4 regions of the Kitasatospora sp. NPDC057542 genome follow, and region 3 is predicted to be linked to each of the others. Evidence: riboswitches for the same ligand, from Rfam matches in the RefSeq annotation. Region 3 holds a riboswitch; each other region holds the start of a gene.
The links. Region 3 has a riboswitch for cobalamin ahead of metE (5-methyltetrahydropteroyltriglutamate--homocysteine S-methyltransferase). Riboswitches for the same ligand answer to the same signal wherever they lie in the genome.

Region 1 (5,681 bases), on a different contig from region 3:
CGAGCGCAAGGAGTACCGGCTCGCCGCCGAGCAGTTGGCGCTCGCCACGGAGCAGGTGCCGCTGGTGACCGACCGTCAGGTGGTCGGGGTGCTCTACGAGACCGACGGCCTGCTCTGCCTGGCCGACGGCCGCCCGGGCGACGCGGTGGAGCGGTTCACGCTGGCCCTGGCGGAGAACCGGGGCGACGACCACGGCGAGATCGTCCAGAGCTACAACCTGGCGCAGGCGCTGATCGCCGACGGGCGCGCCGAGGAGGCGCTGACCGTGCTGACCGGGGCCACCGGGCGGGCCGTGGCCACCGGGGACGACGACATGCTGATGAAGCTGCCGCTGGTCCGCGCCCGGGCCCACCGGGCGCTCGGGCAGCTGGATCTCGCCGTCGCTCACGCGCAGGACTGTGCCCGGCAGGCCGAGAGGCGGAGCCAGTACGCGAAGGAGGCGCAGGCGCACACCCTGCTCCTCGCCCTCGCCGAGGAGCTGGACGACGCGGGGCTGGCCGAGCGCAGCCGCGAGCGGCTGCGGCAACTGGCGGGTTAGGGCCCCGTCCGGAAGGACACCCGGGTGTGGTGCCGGCCGGTGCGGACGGTGAGCCCGTGCTCGGGCAGGCCGGCCGGGTCGCCGCCGTCGGCGAGCCAGCAGGCCACGGCGGAGCCGAGCAGCAGCGGGTCGATGCCGGGGTCGGGGCAGCCCCAGTCCGGTTCGGCGCGGGCCTCCAGCAGCAGGCCGGTGCGCAGCCGGAGCAGGTGGCGGGCCGGGCCGAGGGCGGCCACCGCGACGGCGAGGCCGGGGAGTTCGGCGATGGTGTCGGCGAGCCAGCGGGTGGCGGGGCGTTCGGCGTGCACCGCGGTGCGGGCGAGGACCTCGGCGGTGTAGCGCAGGGCGTCGCCCGGGTGTTCGTCGGTCAGGGCGTGGAAGCCGCGCGGGGTGTGGTCGTTCGGGTCGAAGGGGTAGCGCCGGAGGCTGACGTCCGTGCCCCCGCTCGTGCCCTTGACGTCGTACGCGGTGGGCCCCTCGGTGGCCGCGGGGCATGGAACGGGCCTGGGGTAGGGCAGAAGGGCCGGTTCGTCCCGGGGTTCGTCCAGTCCCTCCAGGAAGGAGTAGAGCAGCGGGCGCAGCAGCCGGGCGGACTCGCCGCGGTGGGCGAGCGATCGGCCGGTGATGTCGCTCAGATCGGCCGGGTCCCGGGCCAGGACCAGTTCGAGTTGGGCGGCGAGGTCCCCGTCCGGGTCGAGGACGGGTGCGGCCTGGCCGAAGGCGTAGCTGGGGGAGCGCGGGTCGAGTTCGGCGGCGCCGGTGGCGACGAGCATGGTGCGGTGGTCCAGGGCGGCGCCGTAGACGGTGACCGAGCCGTGGTCGCCGATCACGCAGTCGGCGGCGACGAGTGCGGCCTGCCAGCCCTGGTGGGGCGGGATCAGGCGCAGGCCCATCCGGCGGGCGTCGTCGAGCAGCGCCGCGGGGTCGTGGCGGCTCCACACGTTGGGGTGCAGGACGACGGCCACCGTGTACTCGTCGGCGGGCAGTTGGCGGACCAGCCGCTGGGGCAGGTCGGGACGGCGGCCGAATAACGAGTGCTCGCTCCAGGTGGAGCTGACGACGACGAGCCGTCGGCCGCCGGTGGCGCCGAGCGCGGCGCGGTAGCCGTCACGGGAGCGCCGGCTACCGAGCATCCGGTCGAAGCACGGGTCGCCGACCACCTTGGCGACGTCGAGCGCCTCGGGGCAGGAGACCCGCAGCCGGTCCAGCTGTTCGGGGTGGGAGAGGCCGAGGACGTCCACGAACACCCGTCCGTGGTGGGTGAGTTCGTTGCGGGACAGGCCGGCGGCGCTGATCGTGTCGCCGGTGGACTCGGTGACCAGGCGGTTGTAGCCGGCGCCGTGCGGGAGGACGACGAGGCGGGCGTCCAGACGGTGCATGGAGGAGTGGACGGCGCAGGCGACGGCCAGGTCGAAGTGGCGACGGACGGCGTCCTCCCAGTCCAGCACGGTGAAGCCGGGCAGGCCGTGGAGGTACTCGTCCAGGGCGCGGTCGGCGAAGGCGGAACCGGGGTTGACGGTGAAGTAGAGGTCGATGCCGTGCGGGCTCAGCAGGGAGAGGACGTCCAGGACCCGGGTGGCGGAGGTGAGGGTGCGGGCGACCGCCAGCACGCGGGCCTTGACCGGGTCGGTGTTCCAGCGGTCGGCGGGCCAGGCGTGGGGGTGGGACGGCACACCATGATCGTACTGGCAGGGGCCGCCTCCGGCGCGCCGCACCCTTCCCGGGCCGGCGCGGGAAGGAGTCAGCCCGCGGCCGCGCTGGGTTCGTGGTGCTCGGCGGCGGCGCACTCGTCCAGGAGGGGGCGCATGGCCTCGTCCACGAGCCGGTAGCGCACCACTCGTCCGTCCCGGTCGCCGGTGACCACGCCTGCCGTGCGGAGCAGCCGCAGGGCCTGGGAGACGGCGGGGTCGCGCATACCGGTGGCGACCGCGAGGTCGGTGACGGCGAGCGGGCCGGCCCGGTGGAGGGCGAGCAGCAGGGCGAGCCGCCCGGGGTCGGCGAGCAGGGAGAACCGCTCGGCCCAGGACCGGACGTGCGCGGGGTCGCCGATCGCGGCGATGGCCTCGCAGACCCGGTGCCCGTCGATGGTGCGGTGGCCCGCGCGGTCGGCCGGTACGAGATGCATGCGGACATTCTTGCAGGCGCTCCGCTGTGATCCTGGACACCTGCGCAGGTGCGCAGCCTTGCACGGGTCGGGCCCGGCCCCTACGGTGTAGCCCGCCGTGGTGCTCGGGAAGACCGGTGACGGACCCTCAGGGGTCCCAGCCCGGAGCGGCCCTCGCCACTGTGATCGGGTCGTTCCTCCGCCTGCGGAGGAACGTCGTCCGTACCCACGGAGCCACTGGGCGCCTCGCGCGCCTGGGAAGGCGGGTACGGGCGTCCCGTAAGCCAGGAGACCGGCCACGGCATCTCACGAGGTTTTCCACGAGGTGCTGGAGCGTGATCCGCAGATGACCCTGCCCGAAACCGTTGCCGCCGGGGCGAAGGCGGCCCCTTCCGTCCTGCCCACCTTCAGATGGCGGCGCGAGGACACCGTCCGTACGGCCGGGTTGATGGTGGTGATCCTGGCCATGCACGTGGTGGCCTTCGGGACGCTGATCTTCCTGGTCGCACCCGAGAAGTACGCGGTCGGCACCCAGGTCTTCGGGGTGGGCCTGGGTATCACCGCGTACACCCTCGGCATGCGGCACGCCTTCGACGCCGACCACATCGCGGTGATCGACAACACCACCCGCAAGCTGATGGCGGACGGCAAGCGGCCGGTCTCGGTGGGCTTCTGGTTCGCCCTCGGACACTCCTCGATGGTGGTGCTGATGGCCGCCCTGGTGGCGGGCGGCGCGCAGTTGGCGAACACGCTGATGGACGACGAGTCGACCACCCACAAGTGGCTCGGGATGGTCGGTACGACGGCCTCCGGCGCGTTCCTCTACCTGATCGGCGCACTCAACCTGGCGGCGCTGCTCGGCATCCTCAAGGTGTTCCGGGCGATGCGGGCCGGGCGGTTCGACGAGAAGGAGCTGGAGGCGCACCTCGACTCGCGCGGCTTCATGGCCCGGGTGCTGAACCGGGCGACCCGTTCGATCACCCGGCCCGGGCAGATGTTCCCGGTGGGCATGGTGCTGGGCCTGGGCTTCGACACCGCGACCGAGGTCACCCTGATGGTGATGGCCGGCTCGGGTGCGGCCTCCGGCCTGCCCTGGTACGCGATCGCCTGCCTGCCGCTGCTGTTCGCCGCCGGGATGAGCCTGTTCGACACCCTGGACGGGACGTTCATGAACTTCGCGTACCAGTGGGCCTTCGCCAATCCGGTCCGGAAGGTGTACTACAACCTGACCATCACCGGTCTGTCGATCGCGGTGGCCTTCATCATCGGCACCATCGAGCTGGTCGGGGTGCTGCACGAGAAGCTCGGTCTGACCGACCCGGTCACCGGGTTCATCGCGGACATCTCGCTGGACAACGTCGGCTACGCCATCGCCGGGCTGTTCGTGGTGGTCTGGGCGATCGCGATCGGGTACTGGAAGCTGGCCCGGGTCGAGCAGCGCTGGACGCCCGGGAACTCGTGACTCAGGTGGCCGCGAGCAGCAGCGTGCCCGCGACGGCGAGCCCGGCGCCGACCGCCTGGACCGGGCGCAGCCGCTCCTTGAACACCCCGCGCGCCATCAGTGCGGTGACGACCGGGTAGAGCGAGGAGAGAACGGCGGCCACGGCGGCCGAGCCGCGGTGCGAGGCCATCGCGTAGACCCCGTTGGCGGCGACGTCGGCGAGCCCGGTCGCGGTGAGTGCGGGCAGTTGCGTCCGTACGCCGGGCAGCAGTTCGGCCGTCCCGCCGGAGCGGCGCAGCCCGGCCAGCAGGACGGCGCCACCGACGGCCACGTTGCAGACCCGCTGGACGCACAGCACCAGCAGCAGGCCGCCACCGGTGGAGGCGTGGGCGATCAGGGCCATCACGGTGCCGAAGCCGAAGGCGGCGGCGACGGTGAGCAGCAGCGCCTTGCGGGCCGCACGCGGCCCGCCGCGCTCGGGGCCGGCGGCCAGCACCACGCCGACCATCGCGACCGCGATCCCGGCGACCTGGCCGAGGCCGGGCCGGTCGCCCGGGGCGAGGCCGACGCCCACCGGCACCGCGACGCTGATGGTGGTGAGCGGGGAGATCACGCCCATCGGGCCGAGGGCGAGGGCGCGGTAGAAGGCGAGCACCGCGAACGGGCCGATCACCCCGGCGGCGACCGCCCACCACAGTGCCGGGGTGGCGTCGGTCCAGCCACCGGTGGCCAGGACGGCGGCGAGCAGCACCGCGGCGGCCATCGCCTGGGAGGCAACCACCACGGTGAGTGCGGGCAGTCGTCGGGCGAGCGCGCCGCCGCCGAAGTCGGCGACGCCCCAGAGCAGGCCGGCGGCGAGGGCGAGCAGGGCGGTCACCGCGAGGCTCCGCAGATCGAGGACAGCACAATGCACTCCGAAGTACAGTCGGATGGACTCGTTGCCGAGACGGCAGCGTAGTGCAATGAACTGAACTTTCCGAAGAATATTTTGTACTGTTCCAGCCAGTGGACACCGGAGGACTCCCGCGTGCCGGACCCCGACCTCGTCTCCCGGGCGCTCGCCCACAACCTCAAGCGGCTGCGCACCGAGCGCGGCCACACCCTGGACGCCCTCGCCGCCCGCTCGGGGGTGAGCCGCGGCATGATCGTCCAGATCGAGCAGGGCCGTACCAACCCGAGCGTGGCCACCGTGGTCCGGCTCGGCGACGCGCTCGGCGTCTCGATCGCCACGCTGCTCGACTACGAGAAGGGCCCGGACGTCCGGATCGTGCCCGGTGACCAGGTCGTGCCGCTGTGGACCGGGCCGTCCGGCGGGACCGGCACCCTGCTGCACGGGATCGAGGCGCCCGGGCCGCTGGAGCTCTGGGAGTGGCGGATGGAGCCGGGCGAGGAGTACTCCTCCGAGCCGCACCCGGCCGGGACGGTGGAGATCGTCCGGGTCGACGAGGGCGAGCTGACCCTGGTCCACGACGGTACGGACCATCCGGTGCCGGCCGGCGGCACGGTCTCCTTCGACGCCTCGTACGCGCACGTCTACCGCAACGCGGGGGAGCGGGTGCTGCGGCTGACCATGGTGGTCTCCGTCCCGCCGCCGCGCTGAG
Region 2 (5,681 bases), on a different contig from region 3:
GGCCAGCTCCCCGGCCCAACGGGCGACCCGGACGGCGTCCACCAGCATCCTCCGGGCCAGCGGCGCCAGCTCGGCGGGTGCCGGGAAACCCTCCGGCACGGGAACCCGGCCCCGCCCGGGAGCCGGAGCGGGCCCTCGTCGCCGGGGTACTCCGTTACGGGGGACACCCGCCCCGCCCGGCCTGCCACCGGCGGGCCGGTGGGCCGTTCCGGGGAGACGGGTCACCGTCGCACCGGTACCGATCGTCGGCGGGAGCGGGGCATCACGGTCGCGCGGGTTCCGAGACGTCACGTCGAGCAGTCTTCCCCTTGTACCGGCCTTCTGTCACATCCGGTTGTCCGTACGACCGGGCGACCGGTGGCGGCACCTCCGCAAGATCGGGCAACAACGGCAAACCGCCTGGCCGGAAACGTGTGACCTGGCCATGCCACCGGCGCTGCCCCGGTCGCCGGGAATGCTCGTCCGATCACCGTGCGTACGGGTGGGGGGTAAGGGGTCGGTCCAATTGTTGCCCCTGACGGCAGGGGGCTTTTCACGCGGGGAATCCGCTCCGCCGACTTCCGGCGGGACTGTCCAGCCCGAATCCGGACGGATGGCGGGCGGGGTGGCGGGGTCGTGCTGCACGAGAAGTCGGACCGGCCGACTTCTCGTGCACGCCCGGCGGAATGGCAGAAACGTTCATTCGTGAACGACGGAATCCCCACCGGAAAGCCGGGTGGGGCCCAGCCGAAACCGCCCGCACGGTCAGGGGGCTAGAGCAGCGGCGTGAGCCAGCGGCGGAGGAGCTCGGTGTAGTGGTCCGGGGCGGTGTTCCAGAGGGTGGCGTGGTCGGCGCCGGGGAACGCCTGGAGGCTGACCACGTCGCGGCGGGCGGCAGCCAGCTTCTCCGCGCTGCCGAAGGGGGCTATCCGGTCCTCGGGGCTGTGCAGCAGGAGGGTGGGCACGCGCAGGTCGGTGCCCTCGGCGATACGGCCGAAGTCGGCGAGGTCGACGCCGGTGCGGCCCTGGGCGGCGAGGGCACCGAGTTCGGCGGCGACACCCTGGAAGCCGGCCCGGGCGGCGTCCCGGCGGGCGGAGGCCGGGAGGTCGAGCACGGGCGAGTCGAGGATCAGTCCGCGGATGGCGTGCGACCAGGCGGAGCGGGCCGCCGTCCGGAGGACCATGGTCGCCCCGAGGGACCAGCCGTAGAGGATCACCGCGCCCGCACCGCTGTCGAACGCCAGCCCTACCGCCGACTCGACGTCTCGCCACTCGGTCTCGCCGAAGTGGCTGAGCCCGTCGGGGGAGGCGGGGGCGCCCTGGTCGCCGCGGTAGGTGACGGCGAGGGCGGGCAGGCCGAGCCGGTCGAGGACGGGGAGCACCGGGAGGGTCTGCCGGCGGTCGGCTTCGGGGCCGTGCACCAGGATCACCCAGGTGCCGCGTTTGCCGTCGAGCTGCCAGGCGGGCAGCGCGCCGAGTTCGCCCTCGACGACGGTGTCGGCGAAGGCGAGGCCGAGCGCCTCGGTGGGGTCGCCGAGGTGGACCCGGGGAGTGAGGCGGACCTCGGTGCCGGCGGTGAGGGTGCCCCGGTCGGCGCGGACCAGGCGGCGGGTGACGCCCCGTTCGTCACTGTGCAGGATCTCCTCGACGACCGCGTGCCCGCCGTCCGCCCACTCGACCGCCCAGCGGCCGGGGCGCAGGCTCTCGGGGCCGCGGGTGAAGGTGACCCGGCCGGGGGCGAGACTGTGGACCAGGAGCGGACCGGACTCCTGGACGGCGGTCGCCGGACGGACCATTCGCTCGGAGGCCCGACGGCCGATCAACAGCACGGCGGCCCCGACCGCTGCGGCCGCCACGACGGCGGCGGTTCCCCATCGCATTTCGCTCCCCGCTCTGTTGGTCACGGACCGGACGGTGTTCGAGCACCAGTCCACCGGCGCCCCGCCCGCCCGGCCACCGGGCTAGGCCGTCCGGGTGACCTCGGCGGCGACCCGACGGTGCCGAGGAGAGGCCGGAAGCGGGCGGTGGAGGAGTCGACGGTGGGGCGACGGGGGCCGCTGCGGAGCGTGCCACCGAAAGGCAGGCGTGGCGTGCGATGCGGCCCCGGCCGCCGAACCCACGAAGCGGCCCGGGGCCTGTCTCTCGGATTCCGTCGGATCGGACCGCGGCGTCGGGGTGCGTGCATCGCCAGGCGGACGTGGGGGTACCTCCCGGCCAACGGCTGGGGCGCGTCGCGGGCCCGGCAAGGATCCGGGGGACGGGCCCCGTCCCCGGGCCGGTGCCGCACCGGGCGATCCCACGGGGTGTCAGTCAGCGGCGCCCGCGTGTGACCAACCCCTCCGTGACCTCGGTTGACTCCCGGTTCGGGCCCGTGATGGGATCCTGGGGCCAAACGGAGGCATGGAGAGGAAGCCGGTGGAAGTCCGGCGCGGTCCCGCCACTGTCACCGGGGAGCACGCTCGGAACATCGCCACGGCGGGCCGTCGACGGCCGCTGGAAGGCTCCGGGGGTGCGTTCGACCCGGAAGCCAGGAGACTCTCGCCCCCGTCACGTCGATCCAGGGCGCGGACCCTGAGTGAGGACACGCACGCGATGCAGGCTGCCCCGCCCCGCCGGACTCCGAGCTGCCTTCCGCCGTGCCACCGATGACCCCGCCCGCACCTTCTCCTTCTCCGCGCCCGCTGACCCGCGCCGCCGCGTTCGCGCTCGGCGCCGTCGCGGGCTACGCCGCCGACGCCCGCTTCGCCGACCCCCGCCGGGGCCACCCGGTCGCCGTCTTCGGCAGCGCCGCGACCCGGCTGGAGCGGCGGCTGTGGCGCGACGACCGCGGCGCCGGGGCCGGGTACACGGCGCTGTGCGTGGGCGCGGTGGCGGCGGGCGCGCTCGCCCTGGACCGTACGGTGGGCCGACGCCCGCTGGGCCGGGCGGCGCTGGCGGCGGCCGCGACCTGGACGGTGCTCGGCGGCACCTCGCTGACCCGGGAGGCGCGCACCATCGGCCGCTCGCTGACCGCGGGCGACCTCGCGGCCGCCCGGGAGCGGCTGCCGCACCTGTGCGGGCGGGATCCGAGCGCGCTGGACGGGCAGCAGATCGCCCGGGCGGTGGTCGAGTCGGTGGCCGAGAACACCGCCGACGCCGTGGTGAACGCGCTGACCTGGGGCGCCCTGGCCGGCACCCCCGGACTGCTGGCCTTCCGCGCCGTGAACACCCTGGACGCCATGGTGGGCCACCGCTCGCCGCGCCACGCCCGGTTCGGCTGGGCCTCGGCCCGGCTGGACGACCTGGCGGGCTGGCCGGGCGCCCGGCTGACGGCGCTGCTGACGGTGGCCGCCGCACCCGAGCCCCGGACGGCCTGGCGGGTCTGGCGGCGCGACGGCTCCGCGCACCCGAGCCCGAACGCGGGCCAGGCGGAGGCGGCGTTCGCCGGCGCGGTCGGCGTACGGCTGGGCGGGACGCTGCGGTACGGCGAGCGGATCGAGCACCGGCCGGTCCTGGGAGCGGAGCTGCGGCCGGTGACGGTGGACGACATCGAGCGGGCCTGCGCGCTCTCCCGGCGGGTGGGCGCACTGGCGCTGGGTACGACGGTCGCGGGGCACGTCCTGCTGCGGGCGTTCCTGGGGAAGAGGGGATGGGCATGACGAACGCGCTGCTGGTCGCGGGGACGACCTCGGACGCGGGCAAGAGCGTGGTGACGGCCGGGATCTGCCGCTGGCTCGCCCGCCAGGGCGTGCGGGTCGCGCCGTTCAAGGCGCAGAACATGTCGCTCAACTCCTTCGTCACCGCCGACGGCGCCGAGATCGGCCGCGCCCAGGCGATGCAGGCGCAGGCCGCCCGGGTGGAGCCGGAGGCGGCGATGAACCCGGTGCTGCTCAAACCCGGCGCGGACGGCCGCAGCCAGGTGGTGCTGCTCGGCCGGCCGGTGGCCGAGGTGGGCGCGCTGGACTACCGCGAGCGCAAGCCCGTCCTGCTGGAGCGCGCCCTGGAGTGCCTGGCCGACCTGCGCCGCCGCTACGACGTGGTGGTCTGCGAGGGCGCGGGCTCGCCCGCCGAGATCAACCTGCGCGACCGCGACATCGCCAACATGGGCCTGGCCACGGCCGCCGCCCTGCCGGTGGTGGTGGTCGGGGACATCGACCGCGGCGGAGTCTTCGCGGCGATGTACGGGACGCTGGCGCTGCTGTCGGCGGAGGACCAGCGGCACGTGGCGGGCTGGTTCGTCAACAAGTTCCGCGGCGACGCGCGACTGCTGGCACCCGGGCTGGAGATGCTGCACGAGCTGACCGGCCGTCCGGTGCTGGGCACACTGCCGATGCTGCCCGGGCTCTGGCTGGACGCCGAGGACTCGCTGGACCTGTCCACGGTGGTGGACCGGGCGGACGGGCCCGGGCCGCTCGGCGCGGACGTGCTGCGGGTGGCCGTGGTGCGCTTCCCGCGGCTGTCCAACTTCACCGACGTGGACGCGCTCGCGCAGGAGCCGGGCGTGCTGGTGCGCTGGGCGACCAGGCCGGAGGAACTGGCCGACGCCGACCTGGTGGTGCTGCCCGGCACCCGGGCCACCGTCGCGGACCTCGCCTGGCTGCGCGAGCGCGGCCTGGAGCCGGCCCTGAAGGCGCGGGCGGCGGCCGGGCTGCCGGTCCTCGGGGTCTGCGGCGGCTACCAGATGCTGGCGCACTCGATCGTGGACGAGGTCGAGTCCAAGTCGGGTGCCGTCGAGGGCCTCGGCCTGTTGCCGACCCACGTGCGGTTCGGCATCGAGAAGGTGCTGGCACGGCCGGTCGGCGAGGCGTACGGGCAGCGGGTGGAGGGTTACGAGATCCACCACGGGGTGGTGGCGGTCGAAGGCGGCGACACGTTCGTCTCCGACGGCCACGGGCGGAGTCTGGACGGCTGCCGGGTGGGCTCGGTCTGGGGCACGACCTGGCACGGCGTGCTGGAGAACGACGGGTTCCGCCGCGAACTCCTGCGCGAGGTCGCCGGGTTGTCCGGCCGGGCGTTCGTCCCGGCGCCGGACACCTCCTTCGCCGCGGCGCGCGAGGCCCGGCTGGACCGGCTGGGCGACCTGATCGAGGAGCACGCGGACACCGACGCGCTGTGGAAGCTGATCGAGGGCGGAGTGCCGGCGGCCGGATCGCTGCCGTTCGTCCCGCCCGGGGCCCCTGGGAGTGACGCATGAACCGGGTACGGCAGCAGAGCCGGACGGGACCGCAGGGCCAGGCAGGGCCGCAGAACCGGGCACGACAGGAGTGGGGTACGGCATGAGTGACGTCCGCTATCCGTTCACCGCGATCGTCGGCATGGCCGACCTGCGGCTGGGACTGCTGCTGAACGCGGTCTCCCCGGCCGTGGGCGGCGTGCTGGTGCGCGGCGAGAAGGGCACCGCGAAGTCGACCATGGTGCGCGCGCTGGCCGGCCTGCTGCCGGCCATCGCCGCCGTGGACGGCTGCCGCTTCGCCTGCGACCCGGCCGCGCCCGACCCGCAGTGCCCGGACGGGCCGCACGTCTCCCCGCCCTCCTCCGAACGGCCTTCCCAGCTGGTCGAGTTGCCGGTCGGCGTGGCCGAGGACCGGATCGTCGGCTCGCTCGACCTGGAGCGGGCGCTGGCCGAGGGCGTCAAGGCGTACGAGCCCGGGCTGCTCGCCAGGGCACACCGCGGCGTGCTCTACATCGACGAGGTGAACCTGCTCCAGGACCACGTGGTGGAC
Region 3 (5,681 bases):
CGGCAAGTCCTCGCTGCTCTGGGCCCTCCAGGGCTCCGGGCCCCGCCAGGGCGGCAGCGTGAAGGTCACCGGAGCCGGGGGCGGCCCGGCCGCGGACCCCAAGCGCCTGCCCGCGGCCCGGGCCCGGCAGCTGGTCGGACTCGTCCCGCAGACCCCCACCGACCTGCTGTACCTGGAGACGGTCGCCCAGGAACTCGCCCAGAGCGACCTCGAAGCCGATGGCGCCGGCGGGCCGACCGCACGGCAGATCCTCGACCGCCTGGCCCCAGGGATCCCGGACGACACCCACCCCCGGGACCTCTCCGAGGGGCAGAAGCTGGCCCTCGTCCTGGCGATCCAACTGTCCGCCGCACCACGGGTCGTGCTGCTGGACGAACCCACCCGAGGCCTCGACTACCACGCGAAGGAGGCGCTCACCGGCATCGTGGACGCCCTCGCCGCCGAAGGCCGTACGGTCGTCGTCTCGACCCACGACGTCGAGTTCGTCGCCTCTGCCGCCGACCGCGTCGTGGTGATGGCCGAGGGCGAGATCGTCGCCGACGGCCCCACCGCCGAGGTCATCGTCGCCTCGCCGACCTTCGCCCCGCAGACCGCCAAGATCCTCGCCCCACTCGCCTATCTGACGGCACGGCAGGTCGGGGCGGCCCTGGAAACGGCGGAGGCCACCCGATGACCGCCGTCCGGATCCCCGGCCGGGCCCGCGTCGTCGTCGCCCTGGCCGCCTTCATCGGCCTGGTCGCCTTCACCTGGCCGTTCGTCGTCGCCCCCGGAAAGTTCGGCTCCAACTACGCCCCGCCGCTGATCTTCGGAGCGCTGCTCGTCCTGGTACTCGCCGTCGTCATCGCCGAGATCTCGGCCGGCGGCATCGACGCCAAGGCCCTCGCCATGCTCGGCGTGCTTTCGGCCGTCAACGCCGGACTCCGGCCCCTCGGCGCCGGGACCGCCGGAGTGGAGACGGTCTTCTTCACCCTCGTCCTGGCGGGCCGCGTCTTCGGCCCCGGCTTCGGCTTCACCCTCGGCTGCACCTCGCTGTTCGCCTCAGCCCTGCTCACCGGCGGAGTCGGCCCCTGGATGCCTTACCAGATGTTCGGCTGCGCCTTCGTCGGCATGCTCGCCGGGCTGCTGCCGAAGGCCCGGCGGGGCTGGGAAGTGCCGATGCTGGCCGTGTACGGGGCCTTCTCCGGCTACCTTTTCGGCTTCCTGCTGAACCTGTCCTTCTGGCCGTTCTCGACCGACCCGAACAGCTCCATCGCCTACCTCCCCGGCCTGCCCTTCACCGAGCAGTGGCATCGCTACCTGCTCTTCGACCTCGCCACTTCGCTCGGCTGGGACACCGGCCGAGCCGTCACCACCCTGACCGCCGTGCTCGTCGTCGGGCCGGCCGTCCTGACCGTCTTCCGCCGAGCGGCCCGCCGCGCCAACTTCGAGCCCACAGTGCATTTCGAGGCCCATCACGGTCCGGATGTCACGCTGGGGCCGCAAACCGTCGCTCAGCCCACGGGGCAGGCGCACTCCTGAACCGAAAGGTCACCATCGTGCCCAAGCCTGCGAAGCACCGGACGATGACGCTGAACGGGGTCGACGTCGTCGTCCTGACCCCGGAACAGCACGCCGGACTGGAATCCGCACGCCGCCAGCTGGGCGGGGCGCAGGCGCAGGTCGCCGGGATGAAGCTCGACCTCCGCCGGGGACGGCAGCTGTTGGGTGAAGCCCAACGGGTGCTGGCGAGCATTCCCGCCGACCAGATCGAGCGACTGGAGGGTCAGTTGGGCCCGGGTCGCGGCGTGCCCCAACTGATCGCGGACATTCGCGCTGCCCTGCCACGCACGCCGGGCACCTCGCCGCGAACCTGACCGTCGGCCCGCGGGCCGCGATGGGGTCTCATCATGCGGACATGTTCCACGATCTCCGCGTCAGTCCCAACTGTTTGCGCATAAGCTGATCAGGCAGCCGGTTCGCCCTGTCCGCCAGGCAGGCGCGTCGTAAGAGGGAACCCGGTGGGAATCCGGGACTGCCCCGCAGCGGTGAGTGGGAACAACCGCCGTCATATGCACTGGGCCCGGGAGGGTCTGGGAAGCGACGGCCAGTAGGTGTCCGCCTTTCATGGGGTGGGCGTGCCCGCGAGTCCGAAGACCTGCCACTGCCCGTACGCAGACGACCTGCGTGCGGCTATCCGGTGACCTCGTGGGCGGGTCGGCGACCATACCAGGCAGATCAGGCCCGTACGTTCCGTGACGGCCGCCGCCCGGTTCGTCATCCCTTCGCGCCCTCGCCCCGTCCCCGGGTACTTGAGGAGACAGACTCGCGAAGGAGAGTCCCTTGACTACGAAGTCCGCAGCCGCGGCAATCGCGACCGTGTACGGCTACCCCCGCCAGGGCCGGGGTCGGGAGCTCAAGAAGGCCGTCGAGGGGTACTGGAAGGGCACGGTCACCGCCGACGCCCTGCTGGCCACCGCCGCCGACCTGCGCCGCGGGAACTGGCAGCAGCTCGCCGACTCCGGCATCGAGGAGGTCCCGACCGGGGACTTCTCGCTCTACGACCACGTGCTGGACACCACCGTCGCCGTCGGCGCGATCCCGCCCAGGCACCGGGAGGCAGTCGAAGTCGACGCGCTGGACGGCTACTTCGCCATGGCGCGCGGCACCCAGGACGTCGCACCGCTGGAGATGACCAAGTGGTTCGACACCAACTACCACTACCTCGTCCCGGAGCTGGGCCCGGACTCCGCCTTCGCCGCGAACCCGGCCAAGGCCGTCGGCGAGCTCAAGGAGGCCCTCGCGCTTGGCCATGACGCCAGGCCGGTGCTGGTCGGGCCGGTGACCTACCTGCTGCTGGCGAAGCCGGCGCCCGGGGTGGCCGCCGAATTCCAGCCGATCACCCTCCTGGACCGGCTGCTGCCGGTCTACGCGCAGCTGCTCGCGGCGCTGAAGGACGCGGGGGCCGAGTGGGTGCAGTTGGACGAGCCCGCGCTGGTCCAGGACCGCACCCCGGCCGAGCTGAACGCCGCCGCCCGCGCCTACCGCGAGCTGGGCGCCCTCACCGACCGGCCCAAGCTGCTGGTCGCCAGCTACTTCGACCAGCTCGGCGAGGCGCTGGCGGTGCTGGCGAAGGCTCCGGTCGAAGGCTTGGCGCTGGACTTCACCGGCCCGGCCGCCGCCAACCTGGACGACCTCGCCGCGGTGGGCGGGCTGCCCGGCAAACGGCTGGTCGCCGGAGTGATCGACGGCCGCAACATCTGGATCAACGACGTGGAGAAGTCGCTCTCCACCCTGGCCACCCTGCTCGGACTCGCCGACCGGGTCGACGTCGCGCCCTCCTGCTCTCTGCTGCACGTGCCGATCGACGCAACCCTCGAACGCGACATCGACCCGCAGATCGCCCGCTGGCTCGCGTTCGCCAAGCAGAAGGCCGCCGAGGCGGCGCTGCTCGCCCGCGGTCTGCACGAGGGCACCGGCGCGATCACCGCCGAACTCGCCGCCAACCGTGCCGACCTCGCCTCCCGCGCCACCTCCCCGATCACCCACGACCCCGCCGTCCGTGCCCGCACCGCCGCCGTCACCGCCGACGACACCCGCCGCGCCCAGGCCTACCCGGAGCGGGCCGAGGCCCAGCGCGCCCGGCTCGGCCTGCCGCTGCTGCCGACCACCACCATCGGATCCTTCCCACAGACCACCGAACTGCGCCTCTCCCGCGCCGATCTGACGGCCGGGCGGATCGATGACGCCGCCTACCGGGAGCGGATGGAGGCCGAGATCCGCGAGGTCATCGCGTACCAGGAGAAGGCCGGACTGGACGTCCTGGTGCACGGCGAGCCCGAGCGCAACGACATGGTCCAGTACTTCGCCGAGCAGCTCACCGGCTACCTCGCCACCCGGCACGGCTGGGTGCAGTCCTACGGCAGCCGGTACGTGCGCCCGCCGGTCCTCGCCGGGGACATCTCCCGGCCGCACCCGATGACCGTCGACTGGTTCCGCTACGCCCAGGGCCTGACCGGCCGGCCGGTCAAGGGCATGCTCACCGGTCCGGTCACCATGCTCGCCTGGTCCTTCGTCCGCGACGACCAGCCGCTCGGCGACACCGCCCGCCAGGTCGCCCTCGCCCTGCGCGACGAGGTCACCGACCTGGAGGCGGCGGGCGCGGCGGTCGTCCAGGTCGACGAGCCGGCCCTGCGCGAGACCCTGCCGCTGCGGGCCGCCGACCGCCCGGCGTACCTGGCGTGGGCCACCGAGGCGTTCCGGCTGGCCACTTCGGGGGTGCGGGCCGACACCCAGATCCACACCCACATGTGCTACGCCGAGTTCGGCGCGATCATGACGGCGATCGACGAACTCGACGCGGACGTCATCTCCCTGGAGGCCACCCGCTCCCACATGGAGGTGGCCGACGAACTCGCCGAGGCGGGCTACCCGCGCGAGGTCGGCCCCGGTGTGTGGGACATCCACTCGCCGCGGGTGCCGAGCACCGAGGAGGCCGTGGAACTGCTGCGCGCCGGCCTGGATGCGATCCCGGCCGAGCGGCTCTGGGTCAACCCCGACTGCGGCCTGAAGACCCGCGGCTGGCCGGAGACCCGTGCCGCTCTGGAGAGCCTGGTCGGCGCCGCACGTCTGCTGCGCGAGGAACTGGCCGGCTGACGCACCGACGCGAGACCGAACGGGCGGGTGCAGACCGTGTGCTGCACCCGCCCCGGTGGCGCGCCCCGTCGAGGAGAGAAGAGGGGTGCGTCGCACCATGGCACGTCCCGCCGGGCGCAAGATCTTCGCCCACGCCAAGCTGCGCCGGCTGCGCCGAGAGCACGGCATGAACCAGGTCGAACTGGCCCACGTGCTCGGCATTTCGACCAGCTACCTCAACCAGATCGAGCACAGCCAGCGCCCGCTCACCGCCGCCGTGCTGCTGCGGATCGCCGAGGTGTTCGGCGTGGACCCGGAGTTCTTCTCCGAGGCCGACGAAGAGCGCCTCGCCACCGACCTGCGCGCCGCGCTTGCGGACGAGGCGTCCGGTGCCCCCGTCGCGGCGGACGACATCGCGGAGGTGAGCCGGGACTGAGCGCGCCGATCGCCGCGGTGACGGCGCTGTAGAGGTCGGAGAGGGCGGAGGTGACGACCCGGGCGGTGAACGTCGAGGCGTTGAAGCTGTGTTCGGCGTACAGCACGAGTGAGATCTCGAAGCAGCGCACGACCTCGGGGGCGGGCACCGCGCCGAAGCACATGTGGAAGAAGTTCTCCGCGTACCCGAGGTCCGGGTCCGGCGGGATCGGGGCCAGGCCGCGTCGGCGGCGCTGGTCGGCGGCGACGACGGTGGGCAGTTTGGCCAGCAGGGTGAGGGACTTGGCGAGGTTGGGGGCCGGGCGGCCGTCGTCCTCGGCCGGGTCCTCGGCGCCGAAGAAGCTGACGGCGGTGCGCAGCACGTCCATCGGGTGGCAGGTCTCGGGTAGCCGGGCGAGCAGTTCGGCGGTGGTGCGGTCGAGCGGGCGCAGGGCGCGCTCGCGGGCCCGGAACTCGCGCAGCTGGGCGTCGTCGGGCAGTTCGCCGTGCCACAGCAGGTACACGACCTCCTCGAAGGAGCGGTGGGCGGCGAGGTCCTGGACGGGGTAGCCACGGTAGGTCAGGGAGTTGGTCTCCTCGATGACGGTGGAGATCTCCGTGGTGTCGACGACGACACCGGCGAGGCCGCGATGGAC
Region 4 (5,681 bases), on a different contig from region 3:
CGTCCACCACCCCGCCGGGCACGGCGGGGGTGGCCGTCGGCGCGGCCATGGCGGGCTGCTCAGTCGGCTGGTCGCTCGCAGTGTCCGTCGGTGCCGCGGTGGGCGGCTCGACCGGAATCGGTGTGGCGGGTACCGGCGTCGGCTCGGGGGCGCCCGGCGGGGTGACGCCGTCCTCGGGGGTACCGGCCGTGCCGTTCCCCGGGGGCGTGACGGGCGCGGGCGGACGGGCTCCGCCGGCCGGGGGTTTGGCGGGAGCCGGGGCACGCCCGGTGCCACCGGTAGTGCCGGAGCCGCCGGTGCTGCCGGTGCTGCCGCCCGAACCGGTGCCGGAGCCACCACCACCGCTCGTACCGGTCGCCCCCGTGGAGCCGCCCGAGCCACCGGAGCCGCCCGCGGCGCCCTGGCCCGGGTCGGCCGGCTGCCCACCGGTGCTGGAATTGTGCGCCCGAACGCTGTCCGGCGAGAACGTCGGACGCCCCTCGGTGCCCTCGATGTTGGTGCCGCCGAAGATCCACAGGTCGACGCTGCCGGGCTTCGGCTGGTAAAGCATCGCGCCGAGCTGGCTGTAGGACCACTCGTTCTGGCCCGGATCGGCGTGCCAGTACGACCAGTACGCGGTGGCCGGGGGCGTCAGGACGCACTTCTCCTGGTCCGGGGTCGGGAACTGCTTGCCGCCCTGGAAACCGCTGTAGCCGATCCGGCAGATGAAGGCCGGGCCGTCGTGGCCGGTGCCGGTGGTCTTCCAGCCCCCCTGGTTCAGCAGGGTGTACCCGGTGGTGGGCGTGGTGCCACAGGAGCGCAGCAGCGGTCCGCCCCACGTGCTGAAGTCCACGGCGAGTACGACCCCGGAGGTGGTCGTGCACTGGTCCATCGGCAACGGCGCCGCAGCGGCCGGGGCCGCGCCCACGGCGACGCCGCCGAACGCGAGCGCGGAGGTCAGCGCCGCCGCCCCGGACAGCCGGGCGAGCCGTTCACCGAGTCCCCGGCTCACCGGTGCCGCCCCGGGGTGGCCGCGATGCGGCGACGGGCGACGAGGACGGCCGCGGCGCCGAGCGCGGTCAGCGCACCGGCGCCCGCCGTCAGCGCCAGTGCCTGGCTTCCGGTGCTGGCCAGATTGCCTGAACCGGTCTGCCCCGGCACGCCGCCGGACGCAGCGCCACCGCCGGACGAGGGGGTGTCGGTGACCGGGATCGGCGCGGTCGTGGTGGGCGAGCCCGTCGGGGTGCCGGAGGGCGTACCGGTCGGTGTCCCGATGGGAGTACCCGTCGGGGTCGGCGTCGGCGTCGGCGTTCCGCCAAGGTTGCGGGAGAGCGTGCCGAAGGAGATCCCGGTGGCACCGCCCAGGACCTGCGTCGAGGCCCGGACGTCCGAACCCTGCTGCCCGCCGGAGGCGACGTTGAACCCGCCGTCACCGTTCTGCTGGCCCGCGAGGAAGTCGAGCGCCTTGGCGATCTGTCCACCGTAGGTGGCCTGGCGCAGCGTCATGCCCTGGACGGCCAGCGCGGCCGAGTTGGTGGAGTCGCCGGCCGCACCGGGGAAGCCACCGTCGGGCAGCTGCCGCGCGGCGAGCCAGCCGAGCCCCTTGTCGACCGCCTGGGCGGCCTCGTCCCCGGGGACGAGGGCGAGGGCCATGACGGCCATGGCCGTACTGTCCACGTCGGAGTCGCCGGTGGCGGGGATCAGGCTCGGCCAGGAGCCGTCCGGGTGCTGGAGGCTCTTCAGGTAGGCGATCGCGGGGGCAGCGTCGGTCGCGTCCCCGGCCCGGAGCTGGGCCATGACGGCGAGCGACTGGGAGAAGACCGAGGTGGCGTAGGTGTAGTTGCCCGGGGCGTCGCAGCCGGTGTTCGCGTCGGCCCTGGTGCACACCATCGCGGCGAGGGCGGCGATCAGGTCGCGGCCGCCGAAGGCCCGCGGGTTGCGGCCGACCACCTCGGCGAGCAGCGCCTCCTTGCCGATGGACCCGCCGCCGGCGTACTCGGTGCCGATCGCGGTCCAGTCGTTGACGGTGCGCTCGCTGGCGTCCTTGCCCTGCTGATCCAGGAAGTCGACGATCCTGCGCAGCGCGGCGTCGTCGGTTCCGGTCGCGGCGAGGGCGTAGGCCCCGTCGATGGTCAGGCCGAAGTCGGCGAAGGCCGGGAACCCCTCGTAGTAGTGACCGTCGATCAGACGGGACGGGTCGGTGAGGTAGGCACTCCCCTTGGCCGCGTCGGGCTTCCTCCCCGCAGGCGGGGTCGGCGTGGTCGTGGCACCGGCCGGATCGTGCCGGACGCTGGTGAGATCGGTGCCGGTCAGGACCAGGATGGCCTGCTCGGTGGCGGCGGTGTCCGGATCAGTGGTCGACGCGTCCGGGCCGAAGCCGCCGTCCTTGCCCTGGCGGGCGGCGAGCCAGGCGGTGGCGGCGGCCCGGCGAGAGCCCTGGCCGGTGGCCTTGAACGCCTGGGCGGCGCTTGCGGTGCTGGTGGTGTCGCCGGGGGCGCCGACATACGGCAAAAGGGAGCCGTCGGGCTGCTGGCTCGCCGCGAGCTGGTCGGCGGCCTTCTTGGCGGCTGCTTCGTACCCGGGGGCCGTGCGCAGGGCGAGGACCGCGAGGCCGGTGGTGAGCGGGTCGGATTCGCAGTGGTCACCGGCGACGATCATCGATCCGGCCATGCCGCCGTCGGCGCACTGGAGCGCCGTGAAGCGGGCGAGCGCCGGGGCGGGCGGTGCGACGCCGGCGCGCTGGAGGGCGATGACGCCGAGGGACTGGACCCAGGGCGAGGCCGCACCGAGGAAGTCCCCGGCAGCGGTGCACTTGCCGTTCTCCCCAGCTACGGTGCACACGTGCTCGGTGAGCACGGCAACCAGGTCCCGGCCGCCGAAGGCACGGGGGTCGCGACCCGTACTCTCGGCGACGAGGGCCAGCAGGGCGGCAGCCCTCGTGTCGGGCCTGTCGGTCGGACCGTCGGGGTACAGGAACGCGTCGGTGTGGTCCGCGAGGAAGCCGATGACCTTTCGCAGCGCCGGGTCCTGCGTCCCGGCGGCAGCGAGCGCGATGGCGGTGAGGGCGGTCCGGGGGTAGTCCGGCCCAGGGGCGGCCCAGTTCTCCATGTGATCGCCGCCGACGAGTTGACCGGCCAGCCAGGCCGCGGCGGCCGCCGGATCACCCGTGGCGGACGGCGATCCGGTCGGGCTCGGGGTCGCGGAAGGGGACACAGAGGGCGAGGGGCCGCCGTTCTTGGTGCGGACGGAGTCCGGAGTGAAGCTCGGCGCCCCGCTGGTGCCGCCGATGTCCGTGCCGCCGTAGACCCAGGCCTCCACCTCGCCGGGCTTGGGCTTCTGCGTGCCGGCCCCGAACCGGCTGTAGGACCAGGTCTGTTGGCCGGGCTCGGCGATCCAGTACGACCAGTACGCGGTGGCCTGCGGTGTGTTGACGCACGGCTCCTCGGCCGGTGTCGGGTACTGGACGCCGCCGTTGAAGGTCCCTGTCCCGAGCCGGCAGATGAAGGCGGGTCCGTCGTGTCCGGTTCCGGTCGTGGTGAAACCGGCATTGTGCAGCAGGTTCATGCCCGTCGTGGGGTGGGCGTCGCAGCCCCGGACGACACCGCCGCCCCAGTGGCTGAAGTCGACGGCGACGATCGCGCCCGTCGTTGCCGTGCACTGCTCGATCGGGTCGGCTGCCGCGGTTCCGGGGTGTCCGAGCAGGACCGTGCCGCAGGCGGCGACCGCGACGGTTCCGGCGATCACCAGGGAGGCGAGGTCCCGGTTTCTGTGACGTGTGCGATTGCTGCTGACCCTCACGGCGACTCCCTGGTCGGTCGACACGGGAGGCAACGGCGCAGCCCACGGCACCCCGGGAAGGGGGCCGCCAAGACTGCGTCGTAGTCCGCGACGACGCAAGTGCTCTGTGAACAGACCCCCGGTCCAGGCATTCCGGCTCACCCACCCTCAGGTGGGTCCACGGTTGCGGGTCAGCGCCGGAGTTGGACCGGCTTCCCCTGAATGCCGAGGGCAAAAAATCGGTTCATCAGACCATGGCGGCCGATGAGGAGTCAACGGGGCGTCAGATCGTTCACATCACCTCGTCGGACGACGGGACGTGCGATAGCGTCCGCTGTGGCCGAGTGGGGGAACCCGGTGCGAATCCGGGGCTGACGCGCAGCGGTGTGGGGCGGTGGTCGTGCCGTCCCGAGCCCGAATGCCCGCCCGGCCGTGCACCACGGCGAAAGCCGGCCCACGCGATCCGGGCGGCGACCGCTCCGGCAGTCGCGCGCCCCGAGTGGACGCAGGAATTCCGGGGCAGGGTCGGCGCCCGCCACCCCAAGGAGCCTGTCCCGTGCCCCTCCTCACCCCATCCCGTGCTGCCTCGGCGACCACCGTCGCGCTGGCGGCCGGTGCCCTGTTGCTCTCTGCCGTCCCCGCCCACGCGACCGCCACCCCGGCCCAGATAGCCACCTCCAGGAGCACCGGCGTCACGTACCTGAAGTCTCTCCAGGCCGCCGACGGCAGCTACGTCACCGGCGGCGGGCTCTCCAACGAGTGGGCCTTCAGCGCGCTCGCCGCCGCTGGAACGGCCGCCGCCGACGTCACTCCCGGCGGGGACACCACCAAGAACGCCCGCCTGGTGTACCGCAACCAGCTCGCCGCCCCCGGCCGGCCCAGCGCCTCGCCCGTGGCCACGGACTACGAGCGCGGCATCCTCAACGCCTACGCCGCGGGCATCGACCCCGCCCGCGTCGGCCCCGGCCGCAATCTCCTTGCCGACCTCACCGCCTACTGGCAGAGCGCCGAGCCCGGCTACTACGGGCCGTCCGCCAACTTCAACGGCACCGTCTTCGGCCTGCTCGCCCTAGCCGGCGCCAAGACCCAGGCCGGCGCCCAGCGCTCCCCGCAGAAGCTCATCGACGCCTCCGTCACGGCGGTGCGCGCCAACCAGCACAACGACGGCGGCTGGAACTACAGCAAGGCCGCGGGCGACCCGACGGCGCTCGCCCAGGGCAGCGACATCGACATGACCGGCGCTGCCATGGCCTCCCTGTGCGCAGGCGGCGTGCCCAACACCGACCCGGCGATCGTCGCCGCCAAGAACTTCCTCAAGGGCAAGCTCGCCGCCTCCGGCGCCTTCAACGCCATGTTCGGGGTCAACACCGACTCCAACGGCTGGGCCGTGTCCGGCCTCAACGCCTGCGGCATCAACCCCCAGGGCGCCGACTTCACCAGCGGCACCGGCAAGACTCCGGTCGACTTCCTCATCGCCCAGCAGTTCAAGCCCGGCGGCGGCTTCAAGTACCTGCCCACCGACACCAGCCCGTCGCCCTACGCCTCCGTCGACGGCCTGCGCGCCGTCGCCGGCGCCGGGTTCACCGCCACCCCGCCCACCCCGACCACCGCGGGCGAGCCCACCTGGGCCGCCACCACCGACTTCACCGCCGGCACGGCCGCCCGCCTCTCCCTGGTCGTCGACGACGGCACCAGCGCGCTCAGGGTCTGCGCCGTCACCCTCACCCCCACCGGCACCACCACGACCCTCGGCGACGTCCTCGACCCGGCGGGCACCGCCACCCCGAGCGGCTGCGTCACCTCCGTCACCCCGTCCACCGGCGGCGGCACCATCACCGCGCTCAACGGCACGGCCAACGGCGGCTCCTCCACTTGGAAGGTCAGCCTGGACGGTGCCACCGCCACCGCCGCCACCCGGGCCACCA

Region 1: linked by a shared signal. The riboswitch ahead of ACFU7Y_RS32435 (HoxN/HupN/NixA family nickel/cobalt transporter) and the one ahead of metE (5-methyltetrahydropteroyltriglutamate--homocysteine S-methyltransferase) in region 3 are both predicted to bind cobalamin.
Region 2: linked by a shared signal. The riboswitch ahead of ACFU7Y_RS13255 (cobalamin biosynthesis protein) and the one ahead of metE (5-methyltetrahydropteroyltriglutamate--homocysteine S-methyltransferase) in region 3 are both predicted to bind cobalamin.
Region 4: linked by a shared signal. The riboswitch ahead of ACFU7Y_RS34900 (prenyltransferase/squalene oxidase repeat-containing protein) and the one ahead of metE (5-methyltetrahydropteroyltriglutamate--homocysteine S-methyltransferase) in region 3 are both predicted to bind cobalamin.

What each region holds. Positions count from the first base shown of each region.
Region 1 covers NZ_JBHVFE010000354.1:3,848-9,528, forward strand. The annotation lists gene ACFU7Y_RS32420 (AAA family ATPase) at 1-538, shown strand, start outside; gene ACFU7Y_RS32425 (hypothetical protein) at 535-2,208, opposite strand; gene ACFU7Y_RS32430 (metalloregulator ArsR/SmtB family transcription factor) at 2,277-2,660, opposite strand; cobalamin riboswitch at 2,742-2,955, shown strand; gene ACFU7Y_RS32435 (HoxN/HupN/NixA family nickel/cobalt transporter) at 2,986-4,101, shown strand; gene ACFU7Y_RS32440 (EamA family transporter) at 4,103-4,957, opposite strand; gene ACFU7Y_RS32445 (XRE family transcriptional regulator) at 5,108-5,680, shown strand.
Region 2 covers NZ_JBHVFE010000080.1:9,125-14,805, reverse strand. The annotation lists gene ACFU7Y_RS13265 (hypothetical protein) at 1-99, opposite strand, end outside; gene ACFU7Y_RS13260 (S9 family peptidase) at 753-1,859, opposite strand; cobalamin riboswitch at 2,384-2,517, shown strand; gene ACFU7Y_RS13255 (cobalamin biosynthesis protein) at 2,625-3,617, shown strand; gene ACFU7Y_RS13250 (cobyric acid synthase) at 3,614-5,152, shown strand; gene ACFU7Y_RS13245 (putative cobaltochelatase) at 5,235-5,681, shown strand, end outside.
Region 3 covers NZ_JBHVFE010000209.1:66-5,746, forward strand. The annotation lists partial or broken gene ACFU7Y_RS24510 (ATP-binding cassette domain-containing protein) at 1-673, shown strand, start outside; gene ACFU7Y_RS24515 (ECF transporter S component) at 670-1,518, shown strand; gene ACFU7Y_RS24520 (hypothetical protein) at 1,536-1,853, shown strand; cobalamin riboswitch at 1,935-2,157, shown strand; gene metE (5-methyltetrahydropteroyltriglutamate--homocysteine S-methyltransferase) at 2,320-4,632, shown strand; partial or broken gene ACFU7Y_RS24530 (helix-turn-helix domain-containing protein) at 4,730-5,044, shown strand; partial or broken gene ACFU7Y_RS24535 (citrate/2-methylcitrate synthase) at 5,046-5,681, opposite strand, start outside.
Region 4 covers NZ_JBHVFE010000417.1:2,257-7,937, forward strand. The annotation lists gene ACFU7Y_RS34895 (hypothetical protein) at 1-991, opposite strand, end outside; gene ACFU7Y_RS34900 (prenyltransferase/squalene oxidase repeat-containing protein) at 988-3,777, opposite strand; cobalamin riboswitch at 3,882-4,026, opposite strand; cobalamin riboswitch at 4,104-4,180, shown strand; gene ACFU7Y_RS34905 (hypothetical protein) at 4,313-5,681, shown strand, end outside.